DNA from 2 places in the Tumebacillus sp. BK434 genome. Region 1 is predicted to be linked to the other one. Evidence: predicted binding sites of a transcription regulator. Region 1 holds the regulator's gene; the other holds the start of a gene.
What was found. Region 1 encodes Rex, which represses fermentation and respiration genes when NADH is low (regulators of the CRP and FNR family bind a similar motif). Its sites were predicted from a motif close to TTGTGAAATATTTCACAA; they were not measured.
Positions count from the first base shown of each region.

Region 1 (15,107 bases):
TCCTTCGGTGGTCACGTACACGCCGTCTTGCTTGACGGCGATGTTCTGACTTCCCGCCACAGCGGCGAGATGCTGGCGGATGCGGCCGCAGTAAGCGTCAGTCATGTCGATGTGCACGACGCCTTCCGGAGCGCCTTCATAAAAGGTCTGCGGGCGGCTTTTCGTCATGTCGAGGAAATCGTTGACGAGCACGAGGTCGCCCGGCGCCAGCTCTTTTTTCAAGGAGCCGACCGCAGCCGTCGCCAGCACGGTGTGCACGCCGAGCTGTTTCAGCGCGCGGATATTGGCCCGGTAATTGATCTTATGCGGCGCCACGCTGTGCTTGTACCCGTGGCGCGGCATAAACGCCACGCGCTTGCCGGCATACGTGCCGAGCGTGACTTCGGCCGTGCCGTATGGCGTCTCGATCGTATGTCGTTCTGCGTCTTGCAGCATCGCCGGATCGTAGACGCCCGTCCCGCCGATGATTGCATATTCTGCATGCATATATTTTCTGTGCCTCCTAGCATTTCCATCAGTCATTCATGTTCCATTTAATCAGAGGCCTTTCCACTTCGTCAAGGGAGGAAGCCTGATCAAATGCCGGGGTGATTCTTAATAAAGTGAATGATCTCTTTGATTTCAACTCCAGGACGGCTCATCGGTTCAAACAGATCGCCCCGTTCCCCGATCCGTTTTGGCATCGTGCGCAAGGTGAACATGTGCGGCTGCACCCCTTCGCGAACCTCGTCCCACAAGAGCGGCGCCGACACCGCCCCCGACGGCACCGCGCGCGGCGTGTACGGCCCGGAGAGCGTTTTGCTCTTGTGGTGCTGGAGGTAATCAAAATACACTTTGTCGCCGCGGTCTTTTTTCAGCCGCTCGATCGTCACGATATCCGGAGCCTTTTTCACCATATATGTACCGATGAATTGTGTGATGTGTCTTGTGTCTTCAAACGTATAGCCCTTGGCGATCGGCACAAAGACCTGCAGTCCGGTCGCGCCGGACGTTTTCGGGTACGAAGGCAGCCCGAGGTCGTCGAGGACCTCCTTGAGGTGCAAAGCGACTTTGCAGGCTTTGCGAAAACCGTGGCGGTCAACGCCTTTCACCGTCGGGTCGAGGTCGAAGGCGATGTTGGTCGGCTCGTTCAGCTGAACGATCTTCGTGTACGACGGGTGCAGTTCCATCGCCGCTTGATTGGCCAGCCAGATCAAGGTGGCCGTGTTGTTGGCGAGGATATAATGAATGTCGCGCTGCGAGTCGTCCGACCACACAGGATGCGTCTGAATCCACTCTGGCGCGAAGTCAGGGATGTTTTTTTGGTAAAACGACTTCTCGTGAATCCCGTTCGGAAAGCGGATCACCGTCAACAGCCGGTCCTGGTAATGCTTGATCAAAACCGGGCTCATCGCAATCATGTATTGGATGTACTCCGCTTTCGTAATCCCCTGTTCCGGCCACAGCACCTTGTCTAGGTTGGTGACGTTGACAGGGTATTCGGCCAGCAAAGTGTTGGTCGTCATAACACACACTCCTTGGGGTCCAGTTCCCGAAATCGTTGGATCGTTGGCGCGCGCAAGGTCATGTCGGATGTCCACTCCATGAACTGCACCTCCACGACCAGCTGTGGCGGGAAGTAGACCACTTCGTCGTAAGCGGTGGAAGCGGGCAGTTTCGGCTTGACGGCGAAAGGGTGTCCCTGCTTGGACAGCCCGCGGGCAAACGCGGTCAGGGCGGCGATCCCCTCATTGTTCAGGCCGGAGCCGGCCTTGCCGATGTAGATCAGCCTGCCCTCCCGATACAGCCCGAGCAGCAGCGAATTGACGTTGCCGCCGCGCAGCGTTGCTCCGCCGACGACCGCGTTCAGCTTGCGGAAGGATTTGACCTTTTTCCACGTCGGATGGCGCTGGCCGATGTGGTAGCGCCCCGCTTTTTCTTTGATCACGATGCCTTCCATCCCCTGCTCCTGCATCACGCGAAACAGCTGTACGCCCGTCGCGTGGCTGTCGACGAGCTGTACCTGCGCGGAGGGCTGCAGCACCTCGGTCAGCCACTCCTGACGGGTCGTCAGCTGCTCGTCGACCAGCCAGCGGCCGTCGAGGTACAACAGGTCGAACACCATAAAATAGATCGGCAGCTCACGGCTAATAAGCCGGATCTTGTCGCTGCTTTTGGCGAGGTCGCGGCGCAGGATGTTCGAAAAAGACGGCTTGCCTCCCGCGCCGAGTGCCACGATCTCCCCGTCGAGGATCAGCGAGCGCGCCTTGACCTGTGTCTTCAGTTCCTGCAGCTCCGGATACTGGTCGGTGCGCTCGTTTTGGCGGCGGTTGAACAGGGACAGCCCCGTCTCGTCGAGATAGGCCAGCATCCGCACCCCGTCCCATTTGATCTGGGCAAGGTGGTGCGGATCGTCAAACGGCTCGTCGACCATGAGCAGCGCCATCGGATCGAGCGGTTTAGGGGTGATCATTTACTCGGCCGTCTTGCGGCGGCGGCGCTTCGGCTTGCTTTCCGGCGCGGCGTCCCCGCCCCCGTCCACCAGGGTCAGTCCATCCCCGGCCCGCGTTTCGCCGACCGCGACGGGGCGCTCCGCCTCGTCTCCTCGGGTCACGTTCAAGCTGGCTTGCAGCGCTTTCATCAGATCGTGGATCTCATCGCGCTTCGGTTCGGCCGCCAAGGTGATCTCCTCGCCTTCGACCTTCTTCTGAATCACGTCGAGAATCGCCGCCCGATATTCATTGGTGTACTGCTCCGGCACAAATTCGGTGACGAGGCTTCCAATCAGTTGCTTCGCCATGTTCACTTCCCGCTCGTCGAGCTCGACATCGGTCGGCACCGACGGAATCTGGCTCGCCGCGCGCACTTCTTCCGGGTAGAAGATCGTCTCCATCACGATCACATCGCCGAAGGTGCGCAGCACGGCCAACTGTTGCGAGGAGCGGATGATCATTTTCGCAATCGCGATCTTGCCCGTCTCGGCGATCGCCCGGCGCAGCAACGCGTACGCTTTGTTGCCCGTGTCTTGCGGCGCCAAATAATACGATTTGTTGAAATAGATCGGATCGATATCCTGCAGGTCGACAAAACTTTGAATGTCGATCGTTTTTGTGTTTTGCGGCGCAATTTTTTCAAACTCTTCATCCGAAAAGACGATAAATTGTCCGGACTGGTATTCGTACCCTTTGACCACTTCGCCCCATTCGATTTCACGGTCGCAAGTTGGGCAGGTGCGGATGTTTTTCACCGGGGTGTTGCACTCGCTGTGGAGATAGCGAAATTTGACGTCTTTGTCCTCCGTCGCAGCGAACATTTTGACCGGGACATTGACCAGGCCAAACGAGATCGAACCTTTCCACATCGTATGCATTTTCGCCCACTCCTTCTCAGGTTTGGGCTTAGTATGTGTCAGGATATAAAAAACCCCTCATGGTTTCCATGAGAGGTTCGGCTTGCCATTATTCTTGGATGTAATACGCCAGCGCATGCAGTTCGGTTGTCACGTCGGCGCTGCGCAGATGCACATCGGGCGGCACCAGCAGCGAGACGGGCGCGAAATTCAAGATGCCTTTGACCCCGGCCTGCACGAGACGGTCGGCCACCCCTTGCGCGTAAGGCGCCGGGACGGTGATGATGCCGATGCGGATGTCATGCTCCTGCACCGCACGTTCCAACTCGTCGATATGCTGGATGGTCAAGCTTCCGACTTCGGTGCCAATCTTCTCAGGATCGGCGTCGAAGATGCTGACGATCGAAAGCTTTTCTTTCGTATAGCGATTGTAGTTTGACAAGGCGATCCCCAGATGACCCGCTCCGACGAGCGCGACGTTCACATGGCGGTCGAGCTTGAGAATCTGCTTGATCTTTTCCACGAGATAATCGACCTCATAGCCAATCCCTTTGCGGCCGAATTCGCCAAAGTATGCGAGGTCTTTGCGAATCTGTGCCGGGTTCATATCAAGCTTCTGACCGAGTTCATAGGATGAGACGGTGCGAATGTTCAGCTCTTGGAGCAATTGCAGACAACGAAGATACACTGGCAAACGCCTGACAACAGCTTCCGAAATTTTCGGCGTCTTCAGGTAGACCCCTCCCCAGTTGGGATATGTAGCATTTTCACTTCGCTGTTCTGCTGAAAAACTCCTGCGCCTAAGAGGTAAGTTTGGTCAATTTTTTGTTGGAATAAAAGGTGAGCAGTTTGCGTTTGACACGGCACAGCGCATTGTCCACCGCTTTGGTCGTCGTGCCCATCTCGTCGGCGATCTCTTTATAGGTGTTATGATCGACATAGAGCGTCAGCACTTTCAGTTCAAACGGCGACAAGGAACCGGCCAGCTCTTCACGCAGCTCTTTGAGCTGTTCGCGGACGAGAAACACATATTCCGGGTCGCAGATCGCCGGTCCCGGGAGCGTGTCCATCAGCGTTCTGTCCGTGTCCTCTTCATACATCGGACGGTTCAGCGAGAGATAGTAGTTCAGCGGCTGATGCTTCAGCCGCATCGCCGTCTTGATCGCCGTGATCAGCTGGCGGGTGATGCAGATCTCCGCAAAGGCGCGAAACGGGATCTGGCGCTCCGGCTGGAAATCGCGGATCGCCTTGTACAGTCCGATCATGCCTTCCTGGATCAAATCCTCGCTGTCGGCACCGGCGATAAAGTAGGAGCGCGCCTTCATCCGCACGATCCCGTGGAAGCTCTGCAAGATCTCCTCTACCGCATAGACGTCGCCCATCTGCGCCCGCAGCACCTTCTCTTCGAATGAATCGTCAGCATACTCTGCTTGAACGGTTGTTGCCGCGTTACGCTCTTCTGCACTTGCCATTACCATTGCCACCGCGCGATCACCTCAAGTTCATCTGCTTACTGTTCAACTTACCTCGTAAAATCTATTAATTTGTCATAATCTTAACTTCTCTCAATGAAAAACGTCAAATCACGAAAATCACCGATATATCGAATTTAGCTCACGAATTGACGTCGATATTGATCTTTTTCGACATTCCTCCGTTGTTGAAGAAAATTCCGAAAACAGTGTCGAAAAATGGAGAATCAGACAGAAAAGGAAGGATTTATCGCAAATCCTTCCCATGAATCGCCTTAAAGTGGCGATTTTAGCCAATTATAGACCGTTCGCAACACTTCCCGTTCCGTGCCCTGATAGAACCACGGGCCGGGCAATGACTTGATAAAATGCCGCCCGTAGCGCGATTCCACGATGCGGCGGTCGTAGACGACGATCGCGCCACGGTCGCGCTTGGTGCGGATCAGGCGGCCAAAGCCCTGTTTGAAGCGGATGATCGCTTGCGGCACGCTGTAGTCCATAAACGAGTTGCGCCCTTCCCGCTCCAGCTTCTCCGTCCGCGCTTCCACGACCGGCTGGTTCGGCGGCCAGAACGGCAGCCGGGCGATGACGAGCAGCGACAAGGCGTCGCCGGGGATGTCGACCCCTTCCCAGAACGAGTTCGCGCCAAACAGCACAGCCCGCTCCTGGCGCTGGAACTCATGCACGAGGCGGTGGCGCGAGGTGGAGTCGATGTTGTGTGCCAACAGGTTGATGCCGTGTTCGGCGAGCATCGGCTTCACCTTGTGGTACGTTTCGCGCAGCATCCGGTGCGAAGTGAACAGGACGAGCATCCGCCCCTGTGAAGCGCGGGCGAGGTTGGTCAACGACTCGGCAAAAGAAGTGGTAAACACGTCTTCGCTGACCCCTTTGACCGGCAAGGCGTCGGCCGGCACGCAGAGCAGGGACTGCTTCTTGTAGTCGAACGGCGACTCGACCTGCAGTTCCAACAGGCGGTCCATCTCTTTCGACTCCCAGAGGCCTAATTGGCGGATCGTGTATTTGAAGTCCTGATTGATCGTCAGCGTCGCCGAGGCCAAAACGACGCTTTCCTTTTTCGAGAACAGATGGGTGTGCAACAGCGGCGCCACGTCGATCGGTGCAGAGTTGAGGAAGACGACCGGTCGCATCGTGCGGTCTTCCGCTTCCATCCACAGCACCGACGTCTCGCTGCCGACGGAGCGCAGGAACGTGGCCAGCCCTTGCCAGCCGCCATCCAGCTCCTTGACCTGCCCGCTGACGTCGGTGAGGAGGCCTGCATACATCTCATCGCGCATCAGGTCTTCCGAATACTCTTCGACTTTGCCGGCGAGACGGCGGAACGCCTGTACGTCCGCCTGCAGGTTCTCACTGGAAGCGGCGATCGCCGTCCACGCCGCTGCGGCCGCTTCGTCGTCAAACGTCTCGGTGCGCAGGCGCAGCGTATAGCGCCCGCCGTCGGTGCCGGTCGAGTTCTTGATCGTGAACTCCTGGAGCAGACGGAACACCTCTTCGTTCGATTCGCGCAGCTCGCCGACGACCTCCAACATTTTGTCCACCGTCGCGCGCAAGTCGGCATGCACGTCTCCATCGCCGTTTTGCAGCAGGTCGATCTTTTGCAGGAGCTGGTAGAGCAGCCCTTTGTTTTTGTCGCGGTACAGGCGGTTCAGCGCCCCGTACATCTGAAAATAGGTCACTTCGTTGCCGAGGTGTTTCGTCGCTTCGTCTTCCATATGATGCGCCTCGTCGAGCACGAGGTACTGGTAGCCGGGCAGCACGTTGTGATCCGCTTTGACATCGGTCAGCACCAGCGAGTGGTTGGTGATGATCACGTCCGCATTTTGCGCCAAGGCCCGCGCGCGGTGGTAGTAGCAGTTGCGGAACCACGGGCAGGCTTTGTTGATGCAGGAGTCGGACGAGGACGACACTTTGTTCCAAGAGTCTGCTTGCGGGCCGGACAAGGTCAGCTCTTCGCGGTCCCCAGCCCCCGTCTCCAGCAACCAGGTCAGCATGCGCACATGAAACGTCATCTCGTTATGGTCGGTGACGAGGCCCGGATGGTTGACGCCGGTCGCGACTTTGCGCATGCAGAGGTAGTTGCTGCGCCCTTTGAACACGGTGATGTCAAACGGGAACGGCACCACTTCTTTCAATAAAGGAACATCGCGCTCGCGCAGCTGCTCCTGCAGGTTGATCGTGTGCGTGGCGACAACGACGCGCTCCCCCGCCGCCTTGGCGTAGTAGACGGACGGGATCAGGTAGGCGAGCGATTTCCCCGTCCCGGTCCCCGCTTCGACGATCAGGTGCTTGTTATTCTGAAACGCTTCGGAGACGGCGTTTAACATCTGGATCTGCGGCGGACGCTCTTCATAGCCCGGCATCAGGTCGGACATCGGCCCGCCTTTGGCCAGCACTTTCTCCACCGCTTCGACGGTGAACTGCAGCGTTCCGCCCGTTTCGTTTTCCTTGATCGGGATCTCGACCGGGCGATGCATCAGGCGGTCGATCGTCACGCAGCCCTCCGGCTCGTCGATTTTCAAAAGCGATGTGTTCGATTCGGCCAGTCGGCGGAAGAAATGGCGCAACGGCCAGTCGCTGTATTCGGTCAAGCCGTGAATCTGCTGCAAGATCAAAAATGGAAGCTCGCTCGCTTTTTCCAACAGCAGCAAGAACATCGACGCCGTCGCCAGCGCATCGGACAGCGCCCGGTGCGCTTCTTCATGCACCAGCTCATGGCGCTCGGCCAGAGAGCCCAGCGAAAAACTGGACTCGCGCGGCCAGACGATCTGGGCCAGCATCACCGTGTCGATCGCTTCGCCGACATAGCGCAAGTAGCCGCACTCTTCTAACGCTTCATTTAAAAAGCCCAAGTCGAAATTGGCGTTGTGAGCCACGAGAATGCTATCCCCGATAAACTTCAAAAATTCATCTATTACCTCTTCCAGCTCCGGTGCGCCTTGCAGCTCTGCATCGGTCAGGCCGGTCAGTTCGCGGATGTGGGCGGGAAGTTGTTTGCCTGGATTTACAAGTGTTTGGTACTGATCGGTGATTCGGCCACCTTCAATCTTGACCGCACCAATTTCGATGATGTGGTCGCGGGACGGCTCGAGTCCGGTAGTCTCGAAGTCAAACACGACATATGTCTCGGACACGCTTGGCGTCAGCTCCTATTTATCGTCTTCATCTGAAATGACACTGTTCGCCTCTTGTTCGCTGAATTCCTGCCTGCCGCTTGCAACTGACATAAAAAAGAAGAAGCGGCGACCAGCGCCACTTCTTCAGGATTGCCCGATTAATCGAGCAGGAAAACCGGTTTGTTGGAAGGCTTCGTCTTCAGCACCAAAACCGGGTACGCGATCACTTCCGGATGGGCATGGCCTGCTTGCGGTGCTGTGATGCCCGATCTGACGAACAGCGCGCCGTCCGATTCGGTGACGCTCTCGAGGCTGATGCCGTAGCCCGGGTTCGGCACCGTGCCGCAGGAGATCACCACGTAGCGGACACCGTTTTCTTCGACGGTGTAGACGCCTGCTTCCGTCTTGTTCTCATTGATGATGGTCTGCACCGTTTCCGGCACCGTGCCGGTCACCAGATCATATTGAGCCGGCTTGGCGAACTGGTTCGCGCGGGACAGCACTTTGTCGACCAGCACAGCCGCTTCGCCTTTGGTCAGTTTGGCTTTCGGCGCGAACTTGCCGTTGCCGTTGCCGACCATGATGCCGAGCTTATAGAGGTAGTCGATCGCGCTCTTTTGCTTGGCGGAGATGTCGGATGTGTCGGAGAACGGATGTTTCAGGTTGCCGCCGTTGATGCCGGTGTTCAGCGCCGGCAGGAGGTCGGCCAGCCACACCGCTGCGTCGACGCGCGTGAGCACTTCAGCCGGCTGTTTCGCCCCATCTTTCTTGCCGAGGATGCGGTCGGTCCAGATCTGGAAGTCTTCCTTGCTGATCTCCGCCTTCGGGTTGAACGCTTGCGCTTCGTTTCTGTTCAGGACGCCCGATTTCACGAGATGCTGCAGCGCTTCTTGGGACCAGTGTCCGTCGAGGTGCGCAAGTTCCGGCGATTCGATCATGATGTACGCGATGTCCGGCGCGTAGATCAGTTCCGGCTGCTGGCCGCTTTCGTCGACGACGGTGATCACGTTCTCATCCGGCTTTTGCGCTTTCGGGCCGTCGACGACCGCAAAAGCGGATTGAGAGCTCATCACAAGACCTGCTGCTAGGAGCAGCGCAACGGTTGCTTTTTTGTTCATATAAATACCTCCTTGGAATTTTGAGCGTTTAATTTTGTTTTTCGAGATTCTCTATACTGTAAGATGCTTACAGGCTGGCAATAGTTTCATCTTCAGGCAAAGTTTTTTTTGCAAACAAAAAGACCAGCTCCTAATACTGGTCGTTTTGCGTGGATTGTCGTGGCTGCTCTCAAGCATACATCGATTCGCGCAGGGTGGTCAGGCGCTTGCATTTTTCGAAGCACTGATCGGCCCGCTCCTGCTCCCCGAGCGCGAAGTGGGCGACGCCTTTGAAGAACAGGGACTCGATGCAGTTGCGCTCATAGACGAGCGCCGCGTTGAAATAGCGCAGTGCCTGCAGGTACGCTTCTTCTTCTAAGGCCAGGCGCCCGAGGTGGTACAGGCCGAGCTTTTTCTCCGCGGTGCTTTCGAGGGCGACCAGTTGCAGCAGCTGCTCTTTGGCCTCGGCGCGCTTGCCCGTCATGCTCCACGTCCGGGCCAGCCCGGACAGCGCGAACGGATCGCGGGCGTTGCGCGACAAGAGCTGAGCAAAGCAGCGCTCCGCCAGCGGATACTCGCGGCGGTGATACGCTGCCCAGCCGAGGTTGAACAGGCCTTGCATATCGTTTGGCTTGCAGGAGAGCTGCTTTTTGAACAGCGCCGACGCCGCTTCGTGGTCGCCTTCGCGCATTTTGATCCAGCCGAGCCCGCCGTAGGCGGCTGCCGACTCGGGATGGTAGCGGAGCGCCTTTTGGTACAGCGCGGACGCCTGCTCCTTCTGCCCGAGCTGTTCGGAAAGCCGGGCGAATTCCAGGATCACCTCTTCCTGCGCCCCGTTCAAGTCGTAGGCGCGCGCCAGATGGCGGTAGGCGCGCTCGCGGTTGCCGAGCTGCACATAGATCAGGCCGCAGAGGCGGTGCGCTTCCCAGTCTTCCGGCTGCACGATCAGGGCGCGCTGGTAGTTCATCAGCGCTTCTTTATGCTCGCCGAGGTTGAAGTGGCAGCAGCCCATGTTGAACTCGATGTCGCGGAAGTCGGGCACCAGCTTGCGGGCCGCTTCGAACTCGATCAGGGCTTGGCGGTACTGCCCTTGTGCCGCGAAGATCTGGCCGAAGGTGCCGTGTACGGTCGCTTTGATCAGCTCGTCGTCATCTTCCAGCTTGAGCAGGTTGAGATGGCGGCTCGCCTCTTGGTACTTCTCCTCGGCCAGATAGCCGAATGCAAGGTAGAGCCTTGCGATCGTAAATGTCTCGTCGAGCTCGATCACGCGGTGAAACTCGTTCATCGCCTCCGGGAACATCAGCAGATCGAAGAAGCCGATGCCGCGGCGGAAGGAGCGCACCATCTGTTCGTCGGCCGGACGGATCGAAGACCCCTCGCCCATCGACAGGATGACTTTTTTGTTGGCGGACGGCAGTTCGCTGCTCTCGCTGTCCCCGTCTGCGGCAGCCGTAGCCCCGGTTTGTTCCGCTTCGGGCCCGGTCGGCGGCACGTAAGGTGCTTGCATGGCGGACAGCTTTTGCTGCATCGCTTGCAGCTCTTCGGTCGGCAAGGTGCCGTCGAGGTCGAGGCTGTGCGATTCCCCGAGCTCGGTGACGCGCTCTTCAAAGGCGAGCCAGCGTTCGACAAATTTATCGCAGGCGCTGCGCAAGGCGACCAGTTCATCTCCGAGGATGCGTTTTTGGTCGGCGTCGGCGCTTTGCAGTTGGACTTCGATGCGGTCCACGGCGCGGTTGAGCAGTTCAAATGGTTTTTCAAACATGACAAAAAGCCTCCCGTTGCCCATATGACTTACTTCCTAGTGTAGGCGCGGGAGGCTTTTTTTATCCAAGACTTTCTAAAATTAGACGATGGTGCCGTGCTTTTCGCTGAGCATCTCGACGATCTTGTTGTCATTGTCCATCAAGGCGACGGTCGGCACATGGCTCTTCGCATCTGCGTCCGACATGCTCACGTAAGAGATAATGATCACCGTGTCGCCAGGCTGCACCAAGCGAGCCGCTGCCCCATTCAGGCAGATCACACCAGAACCGCGGGCGCCGGAGATCACGTACGTCTCCAGACGGGCACCGTTGTTGTTGTTGACGATCTGCACTTTTTCATTCTCCAAGATGTCCACCGCATCTAAGATGTCCTGATCGATCGTGATCGAACCGACGTAGTTGAGGTTGGCCTCCGTCACGGTGGCGCGGTGAATTTTCGATTTCATCATCGTACGAAACATAACCCGCATCTCCTTTATCTTGGGAACTATTCGATGGTCAGGACCGTGTTGTCAATTAAACGCGTTTTGCCAAAGCGCACAGCAAGCGCCAGCAGCGCCGGCTGTTCGAGGGTGAGGATCGGCGACAGATCGCGGAAATTGAGCAGCTCCACGTAGTCGATGTCGGCCAGTGGCTGCGACTGGATCAGCCCGCGCACCGCTTCTATGATCTGATGGACGTCACGCGCACCTTCGGCGACGAGCTGCTCCGCCTTCTTCAGCGACCGGGACAACACCAGCGACTGTTCGCGCTCTTCCGGCGTGAGAAAGACGTTGCGCGAGCTCAGCGCGAGGCCGTCCGCTTCCCGCATCGTCGGACAAGGGACGATCTCGACCGGGATGTTCAGGTCGTCGACCATCGTCTGCAGAACGGCGACCTGCTGGGCGTCTTTCATCCCGAAAAAGGCCTTGTCGGGCAGCACGATGTTGAACAGCTTGGACACGACGGTCGCCACGCCGCGGAAATGGCCGGGGCGGGACGCACCGCACAGCTGCAAGGTGACTTCCTCCACATCGACATGGGTCAGCACCTTGCCTCCGCCGCGCGGGTACATCTCTTCGACGCTCGGCGCAAAGATGATGTCGGCGCCCGCTTCCTCCGCCAGCTTGGCGTCGCGCTCCAAGTCGCGGGGGTAGCGGTCAAAGTCTTCGTTTGGGCCAAACTGCAGCGGGTTGACGAAAATGCTCATCACGGTGGTCTGACATTGTGCCTTGGCGGCGCGCAGCAGCGACTGGTGCCCTGCGTGCAGATAGCCCATCGAAGGCACAAAGCCAATCGTATGTCCCTGGGCGCGTTGTTCGCGCACGTATTGACGAATCTCCTGGATCGTATGGACGATGATCATTGCAAGGTTTAGCTCCTCTGATTAATCTCTCTCTGTAGCCTCTCTAAAACCTCATCATTCATTATAAACCCATGCTGGGCAGTTGGGAAAGCGCTGTCCCGCACTTCGGTGGCGTACGTGTTGATCGCATTTGTCATGTCGGCAAACATCTCGCCGTATTTTTTCGCAAATTTCGGCAGGTATTTCTCCGTGATGCCGAGCATGTCGTGAATGACGAGCACCTGGCCGTCGGTCGCTTCCCCGGCACCGATCCCGATCGTCGGGATGGTCAGGTGTTCGGAGATCAGCCTGGCCAGCGGCGTCGGCACGCATTCGAGCACGATGGCAAAGCAGCCTGCCTCTTGCAGCGCGAGGGCGTCTTCGAAAATGCGCAGAGCGGTGTCAAAATCCTTGCCCTGCACTTTGAAGCCGCCGAGCTGATTGACCATCTGCGGCTGCAGGCCGATGTGCCCCATGACGGGGATGCCGGCCCGCACGATCGCCTTGACCTGATCGAGGATCTCGCGTCCCCCTTCGAGCTTGACGGCGTCCGCGAAGCCTTCCTGAATGAGACGTCCTGCGTTGCGAACCGCCTCGGGGGTTGAGATGTGGTAAGACAGAAAAGGCAGGTCGGTGACGATCATCGTGTGTTTGGTGCCGCGTGTAACCGCTTTCGTGTGGTGGATCATGTCTTCCATTGTCACGGGCAGCGTGGTGTCATAGCCGAGCACCACCATGCCGAGCGAATCGCCGACGAGGATCACATCGGCCCCGCCTTCCTCCGCCGCGCGCGCGGTCGGGTAGTCGTAGGCGGTGAGCATGACGATCTTCTTCTGTTCTTTCTTCATTTCGCGCAGTGTGACCGTCGTTGCTTTTGCAACAGTCATAGTCAGACTCCTCCTCTTCGGGTCGTCTGCCAAAAGCCAAAAAAGACCCTTTGTGCCACGCTTCGGGCCGCAAAGAGTCCTGTCAGATACAAGAGTTTGTCTTTGTCCTGTCTCGGTCCGCATTCGGCTCAGAGCAGATTCAGTTGAGATTGCTGATACTGTGCTTGCAGGCGGAGTACAGTTCACAATTGGATACCGTCCCCAATGTCAGTATACATGGGAACGGAATGTCTGTATAGTATTCGCGCTTACACTCGAAAAAAGTCGTGCTTCATTCAGCGGCGGATGAGTCTCCAGGTCCCTTCGCTCAAAAACGTTATCACCAAGCAGAACACCGCGCCTTTCAGAAACACGCCAATCGGAAACACTCCGTCTTCGGGGAGAATGTTGATCGACATGATGATAAGCAGGAAAACAAAGATGAGAATCGGTCTGATTCGCAATGAGCCCACTCCTTCTTTAAGCGAACATGATATCAGCCGAGTAGATCTTCTTCTGCTCCCCGTCCGGCTGTTCGACCAGCAGCACGCCGAACTCGTCGATGTCGAGAGCACGGCCTTGGATAGTGCCTTGTGCGGTGTGCGCGATGATGTCGTTGCCGAGCGTGATGTTATGCGCCTTCCATTGGTCGCGCAGCGTGCCAAAGCCGCCGTTGGCGACATATTGGCGGTACAGCGGCTCCAGTTCTTCAAGCACCACCTGCACGACTTTGGCCCGCGGGATCGGAGTGCCTTTGACCGCTTGGAGCGAGGTGGCGATGCTCTGGATGTCGTCCGGGAAGTCTTCTTGCGGCACGTTGACATTGATGCCGATGCCTACGACGAGGTGATGGATCTGATCGAATTCAGCGTGCATCTCGGTCAGGATGCCGCAGGATTTTTTCTTGTTGAACAAAATGTCGTTCGGCCACTTGATGCCAGATGGTACGCCGGTCAGCCGGGTCAGCGCCTTGGCGAGGGCGATCGCGGTGACCAGCGTGATCTGCGCCGCATGCGCCAAAGGCAGCTGCGGGCGCAAGATCAGCGACATCCACACGCCCGAGTGCGGCGGCGAGAACCAGGTGCGCCCGCGCCGGCCTCTTCCCTGCTGCTGCTCGTCGGCGATGACGAGCGTGCCTTCCATCGCTCCGTTGTTGGCAAGCTCTTGGGCTAAGTTATTCGTAGAATCTATCGTTTCACGATACACGATGCTCTGTCCCAGCACAGTCGTGCTCAGTCCATCGCGAATCTCCGCCGCCGTCACCAGATCGGGCGAGCTCTGCAAGCGGTAGCCTTTGTTGCGCACCGCTTCGATTTGGTAGCCTGCGTCTTGCAAATCTTTTATGTGCTTCCAAACGGCCGTCCGTGACACGCCAAGCGTGGTGCACATCGTTTCTCCCGAAACAAAATCGCCGGGGCGTTCACGGAGCATTTGGAGGATGGTTGATTGCATGTCAAACGCCCTTTCTATGTACAGTTTCCTGTGCCACCACTTTAGCATAGATATGGCCGATTCGCTATCACCATCAAGAATAGTAAATATTTATGTTGTTCAACGCCGACCAACCGTACTTCAACAGTGCGAAAACGGGTAACACACTGTTCAGAACCAGCACCAAATTTGTAACGACTACCTGGAGCAGACAAGATCTATCAGATCAATCTGAACACACTGCAGGACTCTTCTTCCTTTTATCGCCATAATAAGATTATACTGTTACTAACACGTTAAACAGGTGGTGACCTATGACCTTTCCTGTATATATCCATCTGGGGGCGCTGACGATTCACCCTCACTTTCTCTTCGAATCGCTCGCCTACTTCATCGGCTTCCGCGTCTATCTGTATACGCGGAGCAAGGAGCGGACGCCTGTAGAGAAGGCCCTCGCGGTGATCGCCGGGGCGATTGTGGGAGCTGCATTGGGGTCGAAGATTTTGTATTGGTTCGAAGACCCGGTACAGACGGTGCAGCGGTGGAATGATCTTGTTTATCTGATGGAAGGCAAGACGATCGTCGGCGGGCTGCTCGGCGGTTTGATCGGAGTGGAAGTGGCGAAGAAGATGATCGGGTGGACGCGCTCAACCGGGGATGACTTCGCCCTGCCGCTGGTCGTCGGGATGATGATC
Region 1 covers NZ_SLXS01000001.1:725,250-740,356, forward strand. Annotated here, with positions in the region: gene mtnP (S-methyl-5'-thioadenosine phosphorylase) at 1-486, opposite strand, end outside; gene ligD (non-homologous end-joining DNA ligase) at 576-1,505, opposite strand; gene EV586_RS02400 (ATP-dependent DNA ligase) at 1,502-2,452, opposite strand; gene ku (non-homologous end joining protein Ku) at 2,453-3,349, opposite strand; gene EV586_RS02410 (redox-sensing transcriptional repressor Rex) at 3,438-4,061, opposite strand; gene sigH (RNA polymerase sporulation sigma factor SigH) at 4,129-4,800, opposite strand; gene dinG (ATP-dependent DNA helicase DinG) at 5,076-7,949, opposite strand; gene EV586_RS02425 (S-layer homology domain-containing protein) at 8,090-9,049, opposite strand; gene EV586_RS02430 (tetratricopeptide repeat protein) at 9,219-10,790, opposite strand; gene panD (aspartate 1-decarboxylase) at 10,872-11,252, opposite strand; gene panC (pantoate--beta-alanine ligase) at 11,279-12,136, opposite strand; gene panB (3-methyl-2-oxobutanoate hydroxymethyltransferase) at 12,145-13,002, opposite strand; gene EV586_RS02450 (biotin--[acetyl-CoA-carboxylase] ligase) at 13,462-14,433, opposite strand; gene EV586_RS02455 (prolipoprotein diacylglyceryl transferase) at 14,727-15,107, shown strand, end outside.

Region 2 (15,107 bases), on a different contig from region 1:
CCACGGTTTGCGGCCGATCTCCGTGAAGATCCAGCCGCATTCCATCCCGACGATGCCGACCGGACCGAGCAGCACCGCCAGCCGGAGCATCCAGTTGGAGAAGGTATAGCGCCCCCAGAGGAACAGGGCGGAGAGCAGGATGCCGAACACCCCGGCGCCGACCATCACTTGGAACATGTAGTGAATCTCCACCGGCGGCTGCAGCTCTTGCGGGAAAGCGTTCAGCCCCCGCACCTCGGCATCAAAATCGCCGAAAGAAAGGAAGGACAGCAGTTTTGGCAGTTCGACCTTGTAGTGAATCTCCTGCGTTTCCTTGTCGACCAGCCCGCCGACGAGCAGCGGAGCGCCTTTTGTCGTTTCAAAAAGGGCTTCGGCAGCGGCCAGCTTTTCCGGGTTGTAGGCGGCCATGTATTTGGCCGACACGTCGCCGGCGATCGCGGTCAGAATCCCCGTGACGAGGGCGAGGCTCATCGTCAAGGTCAGCGCTTTCTTCATGTAGGAGATGCGCTTTTTGCGGAACAGGATGAAAAAGGCGGTCAGCGCAGCCAAGGCGCAGGCGGTGGTGAAATAGGACGACGAGAGCACATGAAACACTTTGCTCGGTGTTGCCGGGTTCAGAATCGCTGCCAGCGGGTCGATGTCGACCAAGTGGCCGTTCTCGATGCGGAAGCCGGCCGGCGCGTTCATAAAAGCGTTGACGGTGGTGATCAAGGCGGCCGACATCGACGAGCCGATAATCACCGGCAAGGAGAACAGCCAGTGCAGATAGGGGTTCTTGAAGCGTCCCCACGTATACAGATAGATCCCAAGAAAGATCGCTTCGAGGAAAAACGCAAACGCTTCCATCATAAAAGGGAGGGAAATCAATTCGCCGGCCAGCTCCATAAAGGACGGCCACAGCAAGTTCAGTTGAAAACCGATCGTCGTGCCGGTGACAACGCCGACGGCGACGAGGATGACGAAGCCTTTCGACCAGCGTCTGGCGAGCAGGATGTATTCCGGGTCCTGCTTGCGAATCCCGATCAGCTCGGCCAAGGAGATCAAGACCGGGATGCCGACGCCAAGCGTGGCGAAAAAGATGTGAAACCCGAGTGTAGTACCTGTCAAAATGCGGCTGAACAGCAGATCGATCATCAAAGCCACACCCTTTCTCTCTCTATTAGAAGCCCATCTGCCTTTAGCTTACGCCAGCCGCTGGGGGCAAACAACGCCTCTGGAGAGTGCGGAATGAACACTTTGTGAAATGAATCACAAATAGAAACTGCAAGCAGGACGAAGGATCGAGTTCATCGAAGTATATGAGTGTCCTTTTTAAAATAGAGGAGGTTCTTGATCCCATGAGCAAAAAAGATCGCAATCAACAAAAACGCGATTTGAAAGCGTTGCGCCGCGAGCGCGAGTTGAAAAAGAAAAAGCGCATGCCGATCATCTTCGGCGCGGTCGTCGCCGTGATCATCGTGCTGATCGGCGCTGTCGTGCTGTCCAACATGTACGACGAGAACCGTCAGCAGCAGGAATCGCTGTACCAAAATGAGATCGTGACCGGCGAGATGGAGAAAAAGATCGCGAACAAGGAAGACTTCTTCGCCTACTTCTACCAGCCGAGCTGCGAACACTGCAAAGTGGTGTCTCCGATGCTGATGCCGCTGGCCAAAGAGCTGAAGAAGCCCCTGTTCCCGGTCAACATTTACAACAAGAGCGAAGTCTGGAGCAAATACTCCGTCCAAGGCACCCCGACGTTGATCCACTTCCAGGACGGCAAGGAGGTTGGACGAGTTGTCGGCGAACAACCGAAAGCAACCTTCGAAGAATTCCTCAAGAAGTAAGACCGTCAAGTGGGTGATTCTTGCCCTGCAGCTCGTGCTCGCTGCGATCTTCCTCTGGTCGGCGGTGTCGAAGTTCATGGACATCTTCACCTTTGGCGAGATCTTGCGCTCGTACAAGCTGCTGCCCGCTGCGCTGATCAAGCCGCTGGCGATCCTGCTGCCGATCGCCGAGTTTTTCGTAGGCGTTGGCCTCTTGATCCGCCCGGCGGTGAACTATGCCGCCTGGGGCGTGATCGCGCTGTCGCTGGCGTTCATGATCGGACTCATTTTCAACTACGGTGAAGTGCTGCCTTACGGGTGCGGCTGCTTCGGACCGGAGGAAGCGGCGGCGGTCGGCATCTGGGATGTCGGCAAAGACGTGCTGTTTATCGCCGGAGCTGTGCTGTTGCTGGTCTTGAACCGCAAAAAAGCCCTTGCCTAGTCGCAAGGGCTTTTTATGTGATCAGAAGACTTTTTTGCGGTCGCGCTCTTCCTTGAGGATCTCGACCGCTTCGCGGAAGCGCAGCGAATGGATCACTTCGCGTTCGCGGAGGTAGGCGAGCCCGTCTTTGAGATCAGGATCGTCGGTCAGGTCGATCAGCCATTGGTAGGTCGCGCGCGCTTTTTCTTCTGCTGCAATGTCTTCATACAGGTCGGCGATCGGATCGCCTTTGGCCGTGATATGACGCACGGAGAAGGGGACACCGGCCGCATTGACATAGAAGAGAGCGCGGTCATGATCGGCGTAATGGGGATCGAGTCCGGCCTCTTTGATCTGTTCCGGGGTGGCGTCTTTCATCAGTTTATAGACCATCGTGGCGATCATTTCCAGATGGGCGAATTCCTCGGTGCCGATGTCGTTTAAGACACCGATGACTCTGTCCGGCACGGTATAGCGCTGGTTCAGATAGCGCAGCGCCGCGGCGAGCTCGCCGTCTGCGCCGCCGTATTGCTCCAACAGCAGTTTCGCCATGCGCGGGTCGCATTTCGACACGTGGACCGGGTATTGCAGTTTCTTCTCATAAATCCACACGTGGTCGTTCCCTCCCTACACTTGCCACGGCCAGGGTGCCTTTCCCCACTCGAACGGATCTTTGGAGTAGGAGTTGCCAAAACCCTGCAGCGGGCCAAAATTTGCATCGAACTGCTGTTTGAGCTGCTGCTTCTTGTGGGCATACAAGTTATATTGTTCGATCGCCTTCCGATCGGTGGGATGCGTGTCGAGGTACAGGTTGAGTTCTACCAGCACGAAGTCGACCGCCTGCAGATCCAGCAGGAGCTTGTAGTACTCCTCCGGCATCTGATGTTGGTGATGTGTCATCGCTTCTCCACCTTCTTTCCTTCTACGCGCCCGTGATACGGGTCGTAGTACATCGGCCAGAGCGTTCCTTTCATCAGCGCTGTGTAAGGGTCGAATTGCGGGAGATTGGGCGGCTGCACAGGCACATAGAGCTGAGGAGGGGTCTGGTAGGTCTTGGGCGTGATCGGCGGGCAGGGATCAAATGGCGACACATACGGTTCGTATACTTTACGAAGGGTAAACATGCGGACACAACCTCCCGTTGTCGTGTTATCCACACAGTATGCAGGGACAGACGCACAGGACACAGGTCTAGATGAATTTGGGCGGAACTGGTAAAATGATCCTACTTAGCCAGAACAGGTAGAAAGTGAGAGGATGAATTCATTGATCGATGTGACGTTGCGCCCGATGCGTGTGCCTGATGATTACGAGGCGGTGGCCCGCCTGATGCAAACGACTGCCGACGATTTGGCTCAAGGGGACCGGCAGACCCCGAAAGCGGACTTGCCGAAGGTGGATGAACACGGACGGATCTGCGGCTTTTACCGCACGCGCATAGTGGCGGTAGACCTTGCAGACCGAGTGGTCGGCTATGTGGCGTCATGGCGTGCGCCGTGGGCGGTGCCGGGGACGCTGGGCAGCCATCTGGTGGTCGACCCGAATCTGCGCGGCCAAGGGATCGGAACGAAGCTGTGGGAACATCTGGCCGACTGGAGCGAGGGGCTCGCAGCACACGTTTTGTATGCGGAAATTGCAGAGACCGACCGCGCTGCGGTCTCGTTCGCGCAACAGCACGGCTTTGCGGTCGACCGCCATCTGTTCCAGTCGCGGCTGGAGTTGGCGGCCGGTGCGGAAGTGCCTTTTGCCGAGAGCGTGGAGCGGGCTCTCACAGGCGGTATCCGCTTCGTGACGGGTGCGGCCGTCTGGGAAACGGTGTCCCAAGCGGCCTTGTACGAGCTGTTTGCTTTGACCTGCCGCGACAACCCGGCGATGCTGACCCCGCCGACGTTCGACGAGTGGCAGGAAGCGGTGCGGGCTTGTCCGCCGCAGTATCTGTTCCTCGCGCTGGACGGCGGCCGTCCGGTCGGGCTGACGCAGCAGCTGCCGTTGGAAGATGGCGGGCTGTATAACGAATACACGGGCGTCGACCCGGCGTATCGCGGCCGGGGGATCGCTCTGGCGCTGAAAGTGCTCTTGCTGGCGGAGGCGAAGCGGGGCGGAGTGACCTATCTGCTCACCGACAACGACGCAGAGAACCATCCGATGCTCGCCGTCAACCGCAAGCTCGGCTATGCAGCTGCGCCCGGAACGTACCGGATGATCAAGCTGCTGCGCCAAGAAGTGGAGAATGAAACAATGTTTGTCTAGCGGCTTCTTGCAAGATATAATGGAGTACGTGTATTAGGAATCGTCTCCTGTAACACTCTATTGGGAGTAACAATTTCCAGAGGAGGAACGAAATGAGCGACAAAGAGGTATTTCTGACCCGCGAAGGGCTCATGAAATTAGAGGAAGAACTGGATTTTCTGAAAAGCAGCAAGCGCAAAGAAGTTGCGGAACGGATCAAGATCGCAGTTTCTTATGGTGACTTGAGTGAAAACGCAGAATATGATGCAGCTAAAGATGAGCAGGCGTTCGTCGAATCGCGCATCGTGCAGCTGGAGAAAATGATGCGCAACGTGCGGATCATCGAGCCGGGTGGCGATGACAAGTCGATGGTTGCGATCGGTTCGACTGTCAAGCTGAAAGAATTGCCGGACGGCGATTTTGAAACCTATACGATTGTTGGTTCCACCGAATCTGATCCGTTTGACGGCAAGATTTCCAACGAATCTCCGATCGGGTCGGCGGTGATCGGGCGCACTGTCGGCGACAAGATCACGGTCAACACGCCGGGCGGCCAGATCGAATTCGAAGTTGTCGAGATCGTTTAGGGGCGCTCAGGTTTGATTCGAGGAGCCACCGCCGAGGACAGAGCGGCTATCCAGCGACTGTATGAACACCTGTGCCCGGAGGAACCGGTTCGCGTGATCGCGTCCCGCATCGAAGCGATTTCTGAAGACCCGCACCATTTTCTCCTCGTGCATGAGACGGACGGTATGGTGGATGGCAGCGTGTTTGTCAACTTTTGCCCGGACCCGATGTTTGGCACGCTTCCGTACGCCGTGGTGGAGAATCTGATCGTCGACCCGGAGCAGCGGGGGAACGGCATCGGCCGACGCCTGATGGCAGAGGTCGACAACCTGGCGCGTGAGCAGCGGGCGACGAAGATCATGCTGAACAGCCGGAAGCATCGTCAGGATGCACACCTGTTTTTTGTGAAGCAAGGGTATGACGGCGACGTTTCCTGCGCGTTTAAGAAGAGTATGGTCACCAAGTAACGGACGGCTTGGCTGCAGGTGCAGCCAGGCCGTTTTTTTGTGATTCGCAAATTTGCAGGCTAGTCCGCCCGCAGAGGCTGAATATCTTGTTACGAATGCTCTGGTAGTTCCATTTTAGGTTTCGGGGAGGTCGAGAATGGAGAATTGGAAAAAAGGTCTGGTCATCGGTCTCTTCTCGTCCATGCTGCTTGAGCAGCACGCCGTCGCGGCCAGCGTCGGGCTGAAGCGCGCAGATGCCACGGTGCAGCACAGGACCGGGCTGGCGATGCCGTTGCTGGCTCTGCAAGAGGTCCCGCCGTATCCGGCGGCGACGGCAAAGATTGAAGAGCTTTGGCAAGAGCGGGCGGCCCTGGCGTGGCAGCCGTTTGTGCCCGCTCCGGAGGCGGACGTGTCAGAAGGGATTGCCAGCCGGTTGGTGCTGGCCGAGCTGGATGTTCACGAGATCGGGGAGCAGGAGGAAGCTGAGGAAGCGGTGCTCGCCGACGCGCAGCTGCCGAAGCTGGCGAGCCGCAGCGGGGTGAAGTTGCCGCCTTTGGTGCCGCCGAACATGCAGGAAGCGGTCGCGGAGCGGCCAGCGCCTGCGCAGGAGGTGCAGCCGCAAGCTCCGCAGGGCAGTCAGCCGGTGAGCAGTCCGGCGCCGACGCTGCAGCCCGGTTCGGGAGCGGTCGCGCCGCAGGGCGGCAAGGCGGTGGCAGTGGCGATGCAGTACCAGGGCGTGCCGTATCGATACGGGGGCACGACGCCTGGTGGATTTGATTGTTCCGGCTTTATCCAATTCGTTTATCAGCAGTTGGGCGTCGAGCTGCCCCGTACAACGTATGCGCAGCTGGGCGCGGGGGTGCAGGTCTCGCAGGCGAATTTGCAGCCGGGCGACCTGATTTTCTTCTCCTGCGGCGGTGTGGCGACGTCGCATGCGGGAATTTACATCGGCAACGGGCAGTTCATCCATGCGGATGCGGACCGCGGGATCATGGTGGCAGCGCTCGACAATCCGTACTGGTCGGGCGTATACCAGACGGCGGTGCGCATCTGATCGAATATGAGGCATCTGTTGAGGAAGCCAGCGACTTGACCGGCCGGATGAGTTCCCGGCCGGTTTTGTGCTACAATAAGCGGTAAGAGTTCCAAAAATGGACATGCCTTGATGAGATGAAGGAGGCACACGTTTTCATGACAGTGTTATGGTTACTGATCATCAGCTATCTTCTCGGTTCGATCCCAACCGCCTTGATCGTCGGCAAGCTGGGCTACGGCGTCGACATCCGCACCGTAGGCAGCGGCAATCTGGGCGGCACGAACACCTTCCGGTCGCTCGGCTTCACGGCAGGGCTGATCGTGACGGTGATCGACGTGTTGAAAGGGACGGCCGCTGCGGCGTTGCCGTATACGATGAACGTCGATCTGCACCCGATGATCGCAGGTCTTCCCGCCGTGGTCGGGCACTGCTTCCCGATCTTTGCCGGCTTCCGCGGCGGCAAAGCGGTGGCGACGTCGGCAGGCGTCCTGCTGCTGGTCAGCCCGCTGTGCTTCGCTGTGGCGGCGGTCGGCTTCTTTGGAAGCTTGTATCTGTCCAAGTACGTCTCGCTGGCCTCGATCCTGGCCGTGATCTTCGCCCATACTTATGCGATCTTCTACGGTGACAAGATCCTCTCCATCGTCACCTTCGCCCTCGTCGTCTTCATCCTCTGGATGCACCGCGCCAACATTGAGCGGATTGTGAACGGCTCCGAGCGAAAGATCTCGTGGATGTAGTGAGAATCCCAACCTCAGTCCTTGTGTAGGATTGAGGTTTTTAAGTTCTTGCTTTCTAACTCCCGGACTCTTGGAGTTTCCTGCGGGGTGAAGGTTGGCATTTTTTCGTGCCTGTCCCAGTATGTATCAGGGAGGGGGGAGCGAGGATGGAACAAATCTATTTTGAAGACAAGATCGGCGAAACGGATGTCTTGCTTTCAGATAAACGCTTCAAGATTGGCACGAAAACGTTCGTTGCCGAGCAAGTGACCACTGTGGACTTGAAGAAACAGGTCACGCGGAAGAACGTGCTGTTTTATTATCTCCTGGTATTTCTGGGATCGTTTCTTGCCATGCGGGAGAGTCTGTTCACCTATGCAATCCCTGAATCTCTGCGCATCACCGGCTTTGTGATCGCGACCGTGTGCATCCTCGCCATCTGGCTGCTCGGACGCAAGCAGATCGACTATACGGTGCGCGTTGGCAGCTCCTCAGGCGTTGTCGATGTGTACATGACCCGGAATGCAAGAAGTGCTATGCAATTGCTTGAAGAGATGAATCTGGTGGTGTCCAATCGCGAACAGGAGCAGGGCTAGTAAGCCCTGCTTTTTTAATGCCGAAAAAAGAACGAGCAGGGTTCGAAACCCTGCCCACACCGTGATTCTGTTCATGTTCAGACCAATTCCTTCGAACCGTCCGGCACCTTGCGCATCAGCCACATGCCGATCAGGACGAACAGAAGCAGGGAGAGGATCGCGATACGGGAGCCGAGGTCGCCGTAGTCGCGGAGCAGGTAGGTGATCACGCCCCAGACCATCGGACCGACGATCGCCGAGACTTTGCCGGAGAGCGAGAAGAGGCCGAAGAACTCGCCGCGCTTCTCGACCGGGGAGAGCTCGACGATCAAGGTGCGCGTCGAGACCCACGTTGAACCCATGCCGATCCCGATCAGGATGCCGGTCACCCAGAACAGCGGCATCGTGTTCGCCACCGAGGCGATGATCAGCGCCACCACCCACAGCCAGAGCACGACGTAGATCGAGCGCTTCGAGCCGATCTTGTCGGTCACAAAGCCCATGATGAACGACCCGACCACCGCAAACGCCGTCGCGACCAGCAAAAACAGGGTCAACTGCGATGCCGACAAGCCCATCACGCCTTGCGCATAGACCGACATGAAGGCGATCACCGTGTTGATCGCATCGGTGAAGAAGAAGTAGGCGATCAAAAAGCGGAACAGCCCTTTGTACTCTCGCGCCGACTTGAACGTCCGCCAGACGCGGCTGTAGCCTTCCTTGATAATTGAACCCTGAAACGCCTGCCCGTCCACCGCAGCAGTGCGGCGGTCTTTGACGAGGAAGAACAAGGGCAGCGAGAACACGAGGAACATCAAGGCGGTCGGCACAAAGGCGTTCAGGTTCACGCCGCCTTCCATCCCCGGTTCGACCGGCGCCAGATAGAGCAGCGTTGACACCCAGTCCGGCACGCCGCCGGTGACGAACGGGGTGATCGCGAGCAGCCCGATGATCGTCCCGACATAGCCAAGCGCCACGCCAAAGCCGGAGATGCGCCCCATCTCCGCCCGGGAGCCGAGGTCGGTGATCTGCGCGTTGTAGAAGATCAGCGAAGCGTTATACGCGAAGTTCGCGAGGATAAAAAGTCCCAATCCTACATATAAGATGGAAGGATGAGTGCCAAGCATCTGCCCGACTACTCCGATGGCACCTGTGGCCAGAATGGACAGCAAGGTAAAGGTGATCAGATAGGGACGCTTTTTTTGCCGCACATCGATCAGCACGCCGAACAAAGGCGAGAGCAGCGCGATGAAGATCATCGAGATCGACACCGCCGCCGAGAACATGATGTCTTCCTGGCCCAGCGTTTCGGTTACAAACAGCGGGAAATAGCGGGAGACGATGTTCATCGAGAAGATCGTGTTGGCGAGGTCGTACATGGCCCAAGCCAGAATCGGCAAGGAGAAAAACAGACCGGCGTTGCGGGCGGTGCCGCGTTGAATCTGCGGTTCCATGCGAATCCTCCTTTAGCGGGGATGAGAATGAATTTTTTAAATCTTGGTACTTGTTCAAGGATGTACGCAATAAAACCTGCCCCCAGAACTAGAATTTTACAGAAAAATAAAGAATCAGGTATAATTGCAGATAAAGGGGGAGTCTGGATGTTCTTGTACCGTCTCGAAGCCAAAGGGAAAGGATTCCCTGATTCACAAGTGATTGTATTCGCCGAAGATGAGGAGAAAGCGTTTGCCGCGGGAGAAGCTCTGCTCGAGAAGAACGCCTTGGGCCTGATCACGATCGACGAGTTTGCCATCATGGAGAAAAAGCGGCCGGAAAAAGGCTCCGGCTATGTGGTGGAAGCGAACTGATTACATAACCAAAGGGGGAACCATACCTTGTCGACCAACAAACTGTTGACCCGCGATCAAGTTGCGGAACATGAAAAATGGAACCTGGAAGCGATGTACGCGACCAACGATGCGTGGGAAGCTGATTTCAAAAAAGTGCAGGAACTGCTGCCGGAAGTGGCGAATTTCCGCGGCCGTCTGGGCGAAGGGGCATCCACCTTGCTCGAATGGATGCGCTTGAATGAAAAGATCGGACTGACCTTCGACAACGTCTTCGTCTATGCGCACATGCGCTACCATCAAAACACCGGCGACTCCTTCTACCAAGGGCTCTCCGATCGCGCGTCGATGCTGGCCGCCGAAGTGTCGAGCGAGCTGTCTTTCGTCAACCCGGAGCTGCTCGGCTTGCCGGACGGCACCCTTGAGCGCTTCATGGAAGAAAACGAAGACCTGCGCCTGTACAAGATGGTCTTCACTCGCCTGCTTCGCGAAAAAGAGCACGTGCTGACTCCGGAAGTGGAAGAAGTGCTGGCCAAAGTCGCCGAGATCGCCGAAGCGCCGGGCTCGATCTTCTCGATGTTCTCCAACGCGGACCTGAAAATGCCGTCCGTGCAGGACTCGGAAGGCAATGAGCATGAAGTCAACGAAGGCCGCTACCGCAATCTGCTCGAATCGAAAGACCGCGTGCTGCGCGAGCGTGCGTTCAAGTCGCTGTTTGGCGCATACGGCCAGTTCCGCAACATGCTCGGCGCGACTTACAACAACAATGTCAAGAAAAACGTCTTCTACGCGAAGACGCGCCATTATAACACCACACTGGAAGCGGCGTTGTCGGGCGACAACGTGTCGGTGGACGTGTACAACAACTTGATCCAAGCCAACCACGACAACCTGCCGCACCTGCACCGCTACCTCGAACTGCGCAAGAAGGTGCTCGGCCTCGACGAGCTCCACTACTACGACTTCTTCGTGCCGATGGTCGAGTCGGTCGACATGACGATCCCGTGGGAACAAGGCAAGGCGATGTCCCTCGACGCGCTGCAGCCGCTGGGCGAAGAGTATGTCACCACCGTCCAGCGCGCATTTGATGAGCGCTGGGTCGACGTCTTCCCGAACGTTGGCAAGCGCACCGGCGCTTACTCCTGGGGCACCTACACGTCCGATCCGTATCTGTTCCTGAACTACACCGATACGCTCGATGACGTGTTCACCACCGTGCACGAACTGGGCCACTCCCTGCACTCCTACTACACGATGAAGTCTCAGCCGTTCGTCTACGGCAACTACACGATCTTCGTCGCCGAAGTCGCTTCGACGTTGAACGAGAACCTGCTGCTCTCCAAGATGCTGCGCGAGGAGACCGACAAGAAGAAGCGCATGTACCTGCTGACGCATTCGCTCGACCAATACCGTTCGACGATGTTCCGTCAAACGATGTTCGCCGAGTTCGAGAAGATCGTGCACGGCCTCGTCGAAGAAGGGCAGCCGCTCAACGCCGACCTGCTGTCGCAAATCTACCTCGACCTGAACATCAAGTACTACGGTCCGGTCTTGAAGGTTGACGACGAGTTGAAAAACGAATGGGCGCGCATCCCGCACTTCTACGATGCGTTCTACGTCTACAAGTACGCGACCGGCTTCGCAGCCGCAGCCGCACTGGCTCGTCAGATCCAAGAGGAAGGCGCTCCGGCGGTGGAACGCTATCTGAACTTCCTCACGAAAGGCTCGTCGGAAGATCCGCTCGACCTGCTCAAAGGCGCAGGCGTCGACATGTCCTCCCCGCAGCCGATCCACGACTCGTTCAAAGTGTTTGTCGAGCGTCTGGACGAACTGGAAAAGCTGATCAACGAACAATAAGCCTCACACAAAAAGGAGTCCCGCTGACGGGACTCCTTTTTTGACTCCTTTTTTAAAACGCTTCGTTCAGGTCTTTCTGCAACTGATGGCGCACGAGGAAGAAATACAGCATCGCCTGCACCACCAGGATGAGGAAGGTGACGAAATAGATCGAGTTGTAGTCACCGCCGAGCAGCAGGTAGCCGGCGAACGTCGAGGACAAAGCGCCTGCCGCCGAGCGGAACAGGTTGCGCAGCCCGGAATGCAGGCCGCGCTCGTCGTCTGCTGTCGCTTTCATCATCGAGGAGTCGATAAACGAGTTGAACAGCGTGCCGCTGAACCCTTTGCCGAGCAGGAACAGGTAGAACGCGTAGACGATCACGTTGAAGCCCATCAGCAGCATGCAGATCAGCATCAGGGCGTAGGCGCTGTACAAGCCGATGCGCCGCCACGATGTCTTCATCAGGTACGGCGTGAACAGCGAGGCGAGGAACAGGAGGAACGAGTTGACGGCCAGCATGTAGCCGATCGTGTCATCGCTCAAGACGTAACGTTCGCGCAGAATGATGTTTTCAAACGGTCCGAGCAATTGGAAGATGAAGCCGTTGGTGGTGGCAAACAGCACATAGATCATCACTTGCTTGCTCGGGATCACTTTCCAGCTGACTTTTTTCGTTCGCTTCGACTCTTCTTCGGCGACCCGCTTGCTTTTCGCGGGCAGGAAGCAGCGCATGATGAGCATGATGGCAAAAGCGACCGCGATCAAGAAGACGGTGCTCTGATACATCGTGGTGCCTGACGGGAGCAGGGCGGGCAGCTTGGTGCCGAGGATGTTGCCAAGCGCCAGCGCCAGCGTGAAGGCGGAGACGAGCAGGCTGTACGCAGTCGTCTCGTCTTCTTTTTTCTCACACAAGGACATGATGTAGGGGAACTCGCAGGCGATGACGAACGAGAAGCCGAAGCCGGATACGATCTGCGCCAAAAACAGCTCGAACGGCGTGTCGACATAGCCGATCAGCACATAGCCGAACACGACGAACGCAGAGCCGAACAGCATGGTAAATTTGGAGCCAAAACGGTCGGTGATCATCCCGGCCGGGTAGGAGACGGCAGCGACGGTCAGCGTGTAGCAGGCGACCGAGAGGCCGATCGTCGCGGTGGTGAATCCGAGTTCGAGATAGTGAAAGTTTAAGATGACCGCCATGCCGATTCCGACGCCGAACAGCATTTCGGACAGCAGATAGAGAAGGACGGCAGGCGGCAGAGCGAAGATCGAGCGCAAATAGCCGAGCATGATCGGTATACCTCCAAATCACTGACAGGAATTTCAAATGTTCTAGGTAGTGTACTACATGGAGGCGAGGTTGTCAGCCTTTTTTTCGATCTCTTCGCTGTTTTCGCTCTCTTCGTACATCGAGTCGATCTCGGCGCGGTAGTTGTTCTGCAGGACGTGGGTGCGGACTTTCATGGAAGGGGTCAGCTCGCCGTCTTCAAGGGTCAGGTCGCGGGCGAGCAAGCTGAATTTTTTCGGGATCTCAAAAGGGGCGAAGTCTTGCAGCGTTCGCTCGATCTCGCGGCTGTACAGTTCGGTCACCGCCTGCTGCTGCAGCATCTTGTGTCTGCCGGGCGGCAGGCTCTGCCGGTCGGCCCACTCGCTCAAGGCGGGAAAATCGGGCACGATCAGCGCCGTCACGTATTTGCGGCGGTCGCCGAACAGGATCGCCTGCGAGATGTAGGGGCTTCTGGACAGCGCCGATTCGATCGGGAACGGGGCGACGTTTTTGCCGGTGGTGAGGACGAGGATGTTTTTCTTGCGCTCAACGATGCGCAGGTAGCCGTCTTGGAGCGCGCCGATGTCCCCGGTGCGGAACCAGCCCGCTTCGTCAAACGCTTCTGCGGTCGCCTGCGGGTCCTTGTAGTAGCCGGTCATGATGCTCGGCCCTTTGACGAGAATTTCGCCGTCTTCCTCCGTCTTGATCTCAAGCCCGGGGATCGGCCGTCCGACGGTGCCGATGCGGATCGCGTCGAGCGGGTTGGTCGAGATGACGGGCGACGTTTCGGTCAGTCCGTAGCCTTCGGAGACGGACAGGCCGATCGCGTGGAAGAACTCGGCGATGTACGGGGACAGGGCAGCACCGCCGGAGACGAGCAGGCGCAGGTTGCCGCCCATCTTCGCGCGGACTTTCGAGTAGACGAGCTTGTCGAACAGCGGGCGAAACAGCCGGGTGCCGAGCGTTGGCTTTTGCGAATGCTTGACGCCCGACCGGATGGCGGTGCGGAACAGCCAGCGCTTGAAGCCGGAGGAGTCCTGAACAGTTTTCATCACGCCGGCATAGACTTTTTCGTAAAAGCGCGGGACGGACATGAGCAGGGTCGGTTTGACTTCCACGATGTTCGCGGCAACGGTGGAGATGTCTTCCGCGTAGGCGATGGTCGCGCCGGATAGCGTGGCGGTGAACTGGCCGCAGGTGCGTTCGAAGATGTGGGACAGGGGCAGATGCGAAAGCTTGGTGTCGCCGGTGGTGATGGGGATGTATTTGCCGGTCTCCACGATGTTGGTGATCAGATTGCCGTGGGTGAGCATCACCCCTTTGGGGTTGCCGGTCGTGCCTGACGTGTAGCAGATCGTGGCGATGTCCTGTTCCTCGACTTCCTGCCACGTGTCCAGCTGTCCCTGGGCTTCCAGCAGTTGATAGCCGGTCTCCAGCACGTCGCGGTAGGCGAGGACGCTGGTGTTGTTCGCGAGCGGACCGGGCTGGAAGAGGATGATGTAGCGCAGTTTGTCGGTGGCGGCGGAGCGGACTTTTTCGGCGAGCTCAGGCGTTTCGGCGAAGACGATCTCGACGTCGCCGTTGTCGAGGATGTAGCCGATCTGCGCTTCGGTCAGCGTCGGGTAGATCGGGACCGAGATCGCGCCAAGCGTCAGGATCGCGTAGTCGGCGATCGTCCAGTCCGGGCGGTTGTTGGAGAGGATGGCGACTTTGCTTTGCGCTTGGATGCCGAGCTTTTGCAGGCCGTATGCGAGCGACTGGATGCGCTGCCAAAACACGCTGTACGTCATGCGGTGCCAGATGCCGTCTTCTTTCCAGAGCAAAGCGTCGCGGTTGTGGTATGAGGATACCGTTTCATGAAGCATGGCGGGCAGATTGCGCATGAATTCACGTCCTCCTTTTCCGAGGTGCAGGTGTGGTGATTCATGTTTACGCCGCGAGGGTTTGTACGTATGATAGATAGTGGAAAAGGAGGACGGAGCACATGCGTTTTTCACGAGCGGAATTGCTGGAGATCATCACGCCGCACGTCTTGCGGACGCTGGTCCGGCTGCACGGAGCGAAAGGCAAGGTGGTGACGGCCGAGGAGCTGTCCCAGGCGGGCCTGTCCGAGCCCGAGCAGCGGGCGCTGATTCAGACGCGGCGGCTGGAGGAGACGGAAGCGGGCGTGTATCAGGTCCATTTGAACGTGTAGGAGCAGAGTGGGGGAGGAAAGACGGCGATCGCACATCGCCGTCTTTCCTCTTTAAAAGGAAGGGTTACTGCGCGACTTCGTTGTCCGTGCCTGCCACTTGGCGTCTGATGTCGCGCAGCAGTTCGGCTTTGTTTTTGCGGACGCGCAGCCCGCCGACTTTGTAGGACGGATGAATTCGCAGCCGTTTGGCGAGCGCCTGAACCTCTTTGACACCCATGCTGTTC
Region 2 covers NZ_SLXS01000003.1:90,707-105,813, reverse strand. Annotated here, with positions in the region: gene EV586_RS08725 (cytochrome ubiquinol oxidase subunit I) at 1-1,134, opposite strand, end outside; gene EV586_RS08720 (thioredoxin family protein) at 1,338-1,826, shown strand; gene EV586_RS08715 (MauE/DoxX family redox-associated membrane protein) at 1,777-2,247, shown strand; gene EV586_RS08710 (manganese catalase family protein) at 2,269-2,838, opposite strand; gene EV586_RS08705 (spore coat protein CotJB) at 2,854-3,126, opposite strand; gene EV586_RS08700 (spore coat associated protein CotJA) at 3,123-3,350, opposite strand; gene EV586_RS08695 (GNAT family N-acetyltransferase) at 3,484-4,476, shown strand; gene greA (transcription elongation factor GreA) at 4,569-5,042, shown strand; gene EV586_RS08685 (GNAT family N-acetyltransferase) at 5,055-5,489, shown strand; gene EV586_RS21305 (C40 family peptidase) at 5,626-6,522, shown strand; gene plsY (glycerol-3-phosphate 1-O-acyltransferase PlsY) at 6,660-7,241, shown strand; gene EV586_RS08670 (DUF6232 family protein) at 7,388-7,816, shown strand; gene EV586_RS08665 (MFS transporter) at 7,894-9,249, opposite strand; gene EV586_RS08660 (DUF3906 family protein) at 9,397-9,603, shown strand; gene pepF (oligoendopeptidase F) at 9,631-11,439, shown strand; gene EV586_RS08650 (MFS transporter) at 11,492-12,712, opposite strand; gene EV586_RS08645 (AMP-dependent synthetase/ligase) at 12,767-14,572, opposite strand; gene EV586_RS08640 (hypothetical protein) at 14,674-14,883, shown strand; gene EV586_RS08635 (hypothetical protein) at 14,948-15,107, opposite strand, start outside.
Region 2: the regulator Rex is predicted to act here: its motif matches at 1,237-1,254, upstream of EV586_RS08725 (cytochrome ubiquinol oxidase subunit I).